One region of the Enterocloster lavalensis genome, then DNA from elsewhere that is predicted to be linked to it. Evidence: a T-box and tRNA genes for the amino acid it is inferred to sense, from the RefSeq annotation. Region 1 holds a T-box; the other holds one or more tRNA genes.

Region 1 (3,411 bases):
TGGTAAACCCAGACAAAGCGGCAAATATCCGGCTGATGTTCGAGATGTACGCCCAGCCCACAACCTCCTACGGGGACATTACCCGGTACTTTGCCGAACAGGGAATTTTATTCAACGGCAAGGAACTAATACGCCCCACGCTGGCGCAGATGTTACGCAATCCTGTCTATGTGCAGGCAGACCTTGATGTGTACGAATTTTTCAAAAGTCAAGGGACAGTCATTGTCAATGACGCTGCCGATTTTACGGGGACAAACGGCTGTTATCTGTATCAGGGACGGGATGTGAAGCCCAGCAAGAAAAACGCCTTGAAAGACCAAATGCTGGTGCTGGCTCCCCATGAGGGCATTGTCCCGGCGGATATATGGCTGGCCTGCCGCAAGAAGCTGATGAACAACATGAAAATCCAGTCCGCCCGGAAAGCCACCCATACATGGCTGGCGGGAAAAATCAAATGCGGGAATTGCGGGTATGCTCTTATGAGCATTAACAATCCTGTGGGAAAGCAATATCTCCGCTGCACAAAACGGCTGGACAATAAAAGCTGTGCCGGGTGCGGGAAAATCATCACTTCGGAACTGGAAACGGTTGTTTATCAGCAGATGGTAAAGAAACTGGCAAGCTACAAGACGCTGACAGGCAGAAAGAAAGCGGCAAAGGCAAACCCGAAAATTGCCGCCCTGCAAGTGGAACTTCTCCATGTGGACAGCGAGATTGAAAAGCTGGTGGACAGTCTGACGGGTGCAAACAATGTTCTGCTCTCCTATGTGAATGTGAAGATAGCGGAACTGGACGGGCGCAAACAGGAACTTGTGAAGCAGATAGCCGAGTTGACGGTGGAAGCCATCAGCCCGGAACAGGTCAATCAGATTTCCGGCTACCTCGACACATGGGACAATGTATCCTTTGACGACAAGCGGCGGGTGGTGGATTTGATGATTACCACCGTTGCCGCTACAAGCGACAGCTTGAACATCACATGGAAAATCTGACGGGCGGCACACCTCCCGTCAGACCGTTACCCTGTGTAGTCCCTTGTAAACTGTACTTTGCCATTGACAAAACCTCCAAAGTGGCGTAAAATCGAGTCACGCAAAGAAAAATGACAGGCTGTGAAAGGGAATAGTAAGCAGGGCGCGCGTCACAGAGAGGGGATCAATGGTGGGAGATCTCTACGAAGGCGGAGGCTGAACCGGCCCCGGAGCTTTGTATGATGAATGCAACGTAAATCCGGCGTTAACGGATGAAAAGCGGGTTCCCGGCTGCGGGAGCCAACTTGGGTGGTACCGCCGAGCCATTCGGTCCCATGTGTCGGTTTTCCGGCATGTGGGAACGGATGGCTTTTTTGAGTTACGAACACATTTATTTGAGAAGGAGATTAAAATCATGGCAAACGACAAGAAAATGGTGGAAGCCATCACATCCATGGACGTGGATTTCGCCCAGTGGTATACGGATGTGGTGAAAAAGGCCGAGCTGTGCGACTACGCCAGCGTGAAGGGCTGCATGGTGATCAAACCCGCGGGCTACGCGATCTGGGAGAACATCCAGAATGAGCTGGACCGCCGGTTCAAGGCCACGGGCGTGCAGAACGTGTACATGCCCCTGTTTATCCCGGAGAGCCTGCTGGAGAAGGAGAAGGACCACGTGGAGGGATTCGCCCCCGAGGTGGCCTGGGTGACCCACGGCGGCCTGGAGCCCCTGCAGGAGCGCATGTGCGTGCGCCCCACCTCGGAGACGCTGTTCTGTGATTTCTACGCCAAGGACATCCACTCCTACCGGGATCTGCCCAGGGTTTACAACCAGTGGTGTTCCGTGGTGCGCTGGGAGAAAACCACCCGTCCCTTCCTGCGCTCCAGAGAGTTTTTGTGGCAGGAGGGCCACACCGCCCACGCAACCGCCGAGGAGGCCGAGGAGCGCACCATCCAGATGCTGAACCTGTACGCAGACTTCTGCGAGGAAGTGCTGGCGATCCCGGTTGTGCGGGGCCAGAAGACCGACAAGGAGAAATTCGCGGGCGCGGAGGCCACCTACACCATCGAGTCCCTGATGCACGACGGCAAGGCGCTGCAGTCCGGCACCAGCCACAACTTCGGCGACGGCTTTGCCAAGGCATTTGAGATTCAGTTTACGGACAAGGACAACACCCTGAAATATGTGCATCAGACCTCCTGGGGTATGACCACCCGCATGATCGGCGCCATCATCATGGTACACGGCGACGACAACGGACTGGTGCTGCCGCCCAGAATCGCGCCCATCCAGATTATGGTGGTGCCGGTTCAGCAGCAGAAGCCGGGCGTACTGGACAAGGCGTTCGAGCTGAAGGAGCGTCTGACCAAGGCCGGATTTTCCGTGAAGGTGGACGATTCCGAGAAGAGCCCGGGCTGGAAGTTCGCGGACTGCGAGATGCGCGGAATCCCGCTGCGGGTGGAGATCGGTCCCAAGGATATGGAGAAGAACCAGGCCGTTTTAGTGCGCCGGGACAACCATGAGAAGACCTTCATTTCCCTGGACGAGCTGGAGAGCAGAGCGGGAGAAATGCTGGATACGATCCAGAACGCCATGTACGAGAAGGCGAAGGCCCATCGGGACGCCCACACCTACGAGGCGACCCAGTGGGATGAGTTTGTGGACACAATCAACAACAAGCCGGGCTTTGTGAAAGCCATGTGGTGCGGCTGCCAGGAGTGCGAGGACAAGATCAAGGAGGCCACCGCCGCCACCTCCCGCTGCATGCCCTTTGAGCAGGAGAGCTTATCCGACCACTGTGTCTGCTGCGGCAAGCCGGCGAAAAAGATGGTTTACTGGGGACGTGCGTATTAATGGAGATCAGAGTTCCGGCTCCTGTGGAGCGGATTATCGGACAACTGAATGAACACGGTTACGAGGCGTATATTGTGGGCGGCTGCGTCCGGGACATGCTTTTAAACCGGGAGCCGGGGGACTGGGACATCACCACCAGCGCCCTGCCGGGGCAGGTGAAGGAGCTGTTCCACAGAACCGTGGACACCGGAATCCAGCACGGCACGGTGACGGTGATGGTGGGGAAGGAAGGCTACGAGGTGACCACCTTCCGCGTGGACGGCGAGTACGAGGACGGCCGCCATCCCAAGTCCGTGGCCTTCACGCCCAACCTGACGGAGGACTTAAAACGCCGGGATTTCACCATCAACGCCATGGCTTACAACAAGGCCACCGGGTTTGTGGATGAGTTTGGGGGCGTGGAGGACCTGCGGCGGGGGATCATCCGGTGCGTGGGGGAGCCCATGGACCGGTTCACCGAGGACGCCCTGCGGATTCTGCGGGCCATCCGGTTTTCAGCCCAGCTGGGGTTTGAGATCGAGGAGCGGACCCTGGAAGCCATCCGGGTCATCGCGCCCAATCTGGCTAAGGTGAGCAAGGAACGGG
Region 2 (3,411 bases), 2.6 Mb from region 1:
ATTCCCAAAGTGAAGTACCAGTTCTATTATAGCAGCGTGCTGGCTTTGTTTGCCGGAGTGGCGGTAACGGCGCTGGTAATGATGATTGTGGATTTGACTCGGTATGAGGGGCGCCATACGGCAGCGTTTTTTGAACGTTTCAGCCTCAAAAAGATAGGGCGCACTTTGACGGTTCCGGATGTGGCGCTGATCTGTTTTCTGGCCGTGGCGGCGTTGTCAACCGCGCTGTCGGACTATGTGTTCGAATCTTTTTGGGGAAATGAGGGGCGCTTTTCGGGGCTGTTCCTGCTTCTCCTCTACGGCGTTTCGTTTTGGATAATCAGCAGGCTGTCAGACTTTCGGAATTGGTATCTGGAGCTTTTTCTGGTTTCATCGGTTCTGGTCTGCGCTTTTGGAATTACAGATTATTTTAATCTGAACCTTCTGCATTTTAAGGATCATATCGATCCTAAGCAATACAATATCTTCATGTCGTTTATGGGAAATATCAATACCTATACGGCCTATCTCAGCCTGATGCTGGGCGTGTCCGGTCTGCTGTTCGCCTCCGACCGCAGGAGAGGGAGGTGTGTCTGGCATTATCTATGCCTGGTGCTGGCCTTCTTCGCTATGATCACCGGGCAGAGCGACAACGCTTATCTAGCGATACTGGCGCTGTTTGCGGCGCTCCCTTTTTACATGTTCAAAAGCCGGACCGGAATCAGACGGTACGCGGTGGTGCTGGCAAGCTTTTTCACGGTGGTGCAGCTGGTTGGAGTGATCGGCCGGGCCATGCCGGGGCAGGTTTTGGAAATTCAGGGAATCTTCAGCGTTCTGGCGGATTTTAAGGGGCTGGCATATCTTCTGGCCGCACTGTGGGCTTGGGCTGGTTTCTTATACGCGCAGGCGTATTTGCGGAGCGGGAAGGAAGAAGATCCGTGTGTGTGGCCGCGCCGGATCTGGGGGATTGCCGTCGCGGTCGGAGTTCTGGCGCTGTTATGTGTGCTTTGCGATGCCAATATAGCCGGAAACGGCCAGCGCTACGGGGCGTTGCGAAATTATGTAGTGATTGACGACGACTGGGGAACGCACAGGGGCTATATCTGGCGTCTGGCCATCCGAAATTACAGGGAGTTTACTCCGGTGCAGAAGTGGATCGGCTACGGGCCGGACACCTTTGGCATTCTGACCGTTCAAAACAATTACAGCGAAATGGCGCGGCGTTACGGCGAGACCTTTGACAGCGCACACAATGAGTATCTGCAATATTTTGTCACCATCGGCCCCCTGGGGCTGGCGGCGTATCTGGGCCTGCTGATCTCATCCGCAGTGCGGATGGTGAGGCGTGGATCCGGAAATCCCTACGTGATGGCCGCGCTGTTCGCAATGCTGTGCTACGGCGCCCAGGCCTTTGTCAATATCAATCTGCCCATTGTGACGCCGGTTATGTGGACCCTGATGATAGTGGGGCTGTCGGGTTGTCAGGGGAGCCGCCCGTTTACAGGCGGGGTCTGACCTGCAAAGAGGAGCCAAAAACAACGCAGTTTCAAGGCTTCCCGAAATTGGCAAAATTATTTCAAAAAATTTGAATATTTTCGTTGACAAGTGGTGTTTTTTGTATTATACTACCAAAGGTATCGAGGCGTGGCTCAGTTTGGTAGAGCGCTGCGTTCGGGACGCAGAGGCCGCGTGTTCGAATCACGTCGCCTCGATTCACCTATGGCCTGATGGTCAAGCGGCTAAGACGACGCCCTCTCACGGCGTAAACCCGGGTTCGATTCCCGGTCAGGTCATTGATGAAAAGGCTGTTGCATAAGCGGCAGCCTTTTTCATCCAAAGGTGCCACTGTAGCGCAGTTGGTAGCGCAACGCATTCGTAATGCGTGGGTCGCCGGTTCGAGTCCGGCCAGTGGCTTTACAGAAAATCCCTTGTGTTTACAAGGGATTTTTTGCTGTAAAATGGACAAAAGAAGGAGAAATTGTGAGATGAAAAAGTTGAGAAACCTGCTAGTAGTTGGCATGCTGCTGGCGGCCGCCGCGCTGGGCGGCTGTGGCAGTAAGGATCCGGGAACACCGCCGGAGGTGCTTCTGGACGGCACCCAGGTGGTGGTGGGACAGACCAAACCCTCTGACCTGGCGGGAGAGAACTGGGAACTGGACGATTTGGGGAAGATGATTTTCGAGCTGCCGGACCGGTCCTGGACCTCTTCGATTTTTCTGGGGAAGGATGGGACAAATTACGCCATGCTGGTGCTGGTGAACGACAGCAAGGAGGCGAAACCTGCCAAGAACTGCGTGATCGAGGAGTTGGGTTTCTATGCCCTCGACGGCGCGAACCAGGATTTGAACATCTCCATCAACGGCGTCAATCCCATTGGAAAAACCCAGGAGGAGCTTAAGGAGTTGTTTCCTGATCTGGAGATGGATGAGGACGAGGGCGATTATCTGTTCCACTATCTGAAATCCGGGGATTACACCGTGCGGTTTGAGTACAGCAAGGGCGTGCTGTCGGATGTCGATGTGATGCACAAGTTCGACAAGAGCTACCAGACCAAGTGAGGATTCGGGCTGAGGGCGTGATTCGGATTATGACGGATATCCGCAGGGATGAGGGCATGAAGTATCCGGAGGAAGAGACGTAAACGGAAACGGATACAGAGACGGACGGGAAACAGGAGACCGGAAGGGGAGAAGATCCACCTTCGGCCTCCTGTTTCTGCATCATGAGCGGCCTGCAGGAGCCACGGAACCCATCACAGCCGCAGCCCCTTAATATCCTTAATCCGCGAGAGTATCATATTGCAGCTGCAGTTGATCACCCCCGGCAGGGGATCAATCAGATCGCGGATCAATGCCTCCATTTCCTCGCCCGAGGAGGCCACCGCGTGGACGTGCAGCTTGTGGCGGCCGGTGACCCGGTAGATCTGGGTCACGGTCTCATGTTCCAGGAGAAGTCCGGTTACCTGGGAAAATGTGTCCGGGGCCGTCTCGATCTCAAAATAGCAGGATACCGCGCCGTTTATCTTCTGGGGGTTGATAATTGTGGTGTACTCCTCGATGACACCCTGCTTTTCAAGAGACTGAATCCGCGTTTTCACCGCCACCCGGGATATACCTACCTCCTTGCCGATGTCCGAGTAGGACATGCGGGCGTTCTGGATCAGCAGCCGGACGATTTTCTGATCCAGCTCGTCAAGTCCGTCAAGAAACATGATCGGCGCCTCCTTTTCTGAAATATGTTCATTTCTTTGATTATAGCGGATTTGTATAACAAACGCAATCTGTTAATTGACTTGTGTGGGTTTTCTTGATAAAATGATTACGAAACGTAAGATAAATATTTCGATTCGAAAGTAAAAGGCGAGATGCGGGGAGATTTGACTCAGGGGAATGTGATGAAAACCATGCTGCGGTTTGCGGTTCCGATGATTTT

Evidence for each region. A T-box is a leader RNA that pairs with one kind of tRNA and senses whether it is charged. The one in region 1 lies ahead of proS (proline--tRNA ligase), so its partner is inferred to be a tRNA-Pro.
Region 2: it encodes a tRNA-Pro, which carries the amino acid that the T-box ahead of proS (proline--tRNA ligase) is inferred to sense. The anticodon was not compared.

What each region holds. Positions count from the first base shown of each region.
Region 1 covers NZ_CP176637.1:2,371,880-2,375,290, reverse strand. The annotation lists gene ACK2JC_RS10560 (recombinase family protein) at 1-992, shown strand, start outside; T-box leader at 1,104-1,310, shown strand; gene proS (proline--tRNA ligase) at 1,387-2,826, shown strand; gene ACK2JC_RS10550 (CCA tRNA nucleotidyltransferase) at 2,826-3,411, shown strand, end outside.
Region 2 covers NZ_CP176637.1:6,224,375-6,227,785, forward strand. The annotation lists gene ACK2JC_RS27950 (O-antigen ligase family protein) at 1-1,494, shown strand, start outside; tRNA gene ACK2JC_RS27955 (tRNA-Pro) at 1,618-1,691, shown strand; tRNA gene ACK2JC_RS27960 (tRNA-Glu) at 1,701-1,772, shown strand; tRNA gene ACK2JC_RS27965 (tRNA-Thr) at 1,821-1,893, shown strand; gene ACK2JC_RS27970 (hypothetical protein) at 1,965-2,537, shown strand; gene ACK2JC_RS27975 (Lrp/AsnC family transcriptional regulator) at 2,732-3,190, opposite strand; gene ACK2JC_RS27980 (MATE family efflux transporter) at 3,344-3,411, shown strand, end outside.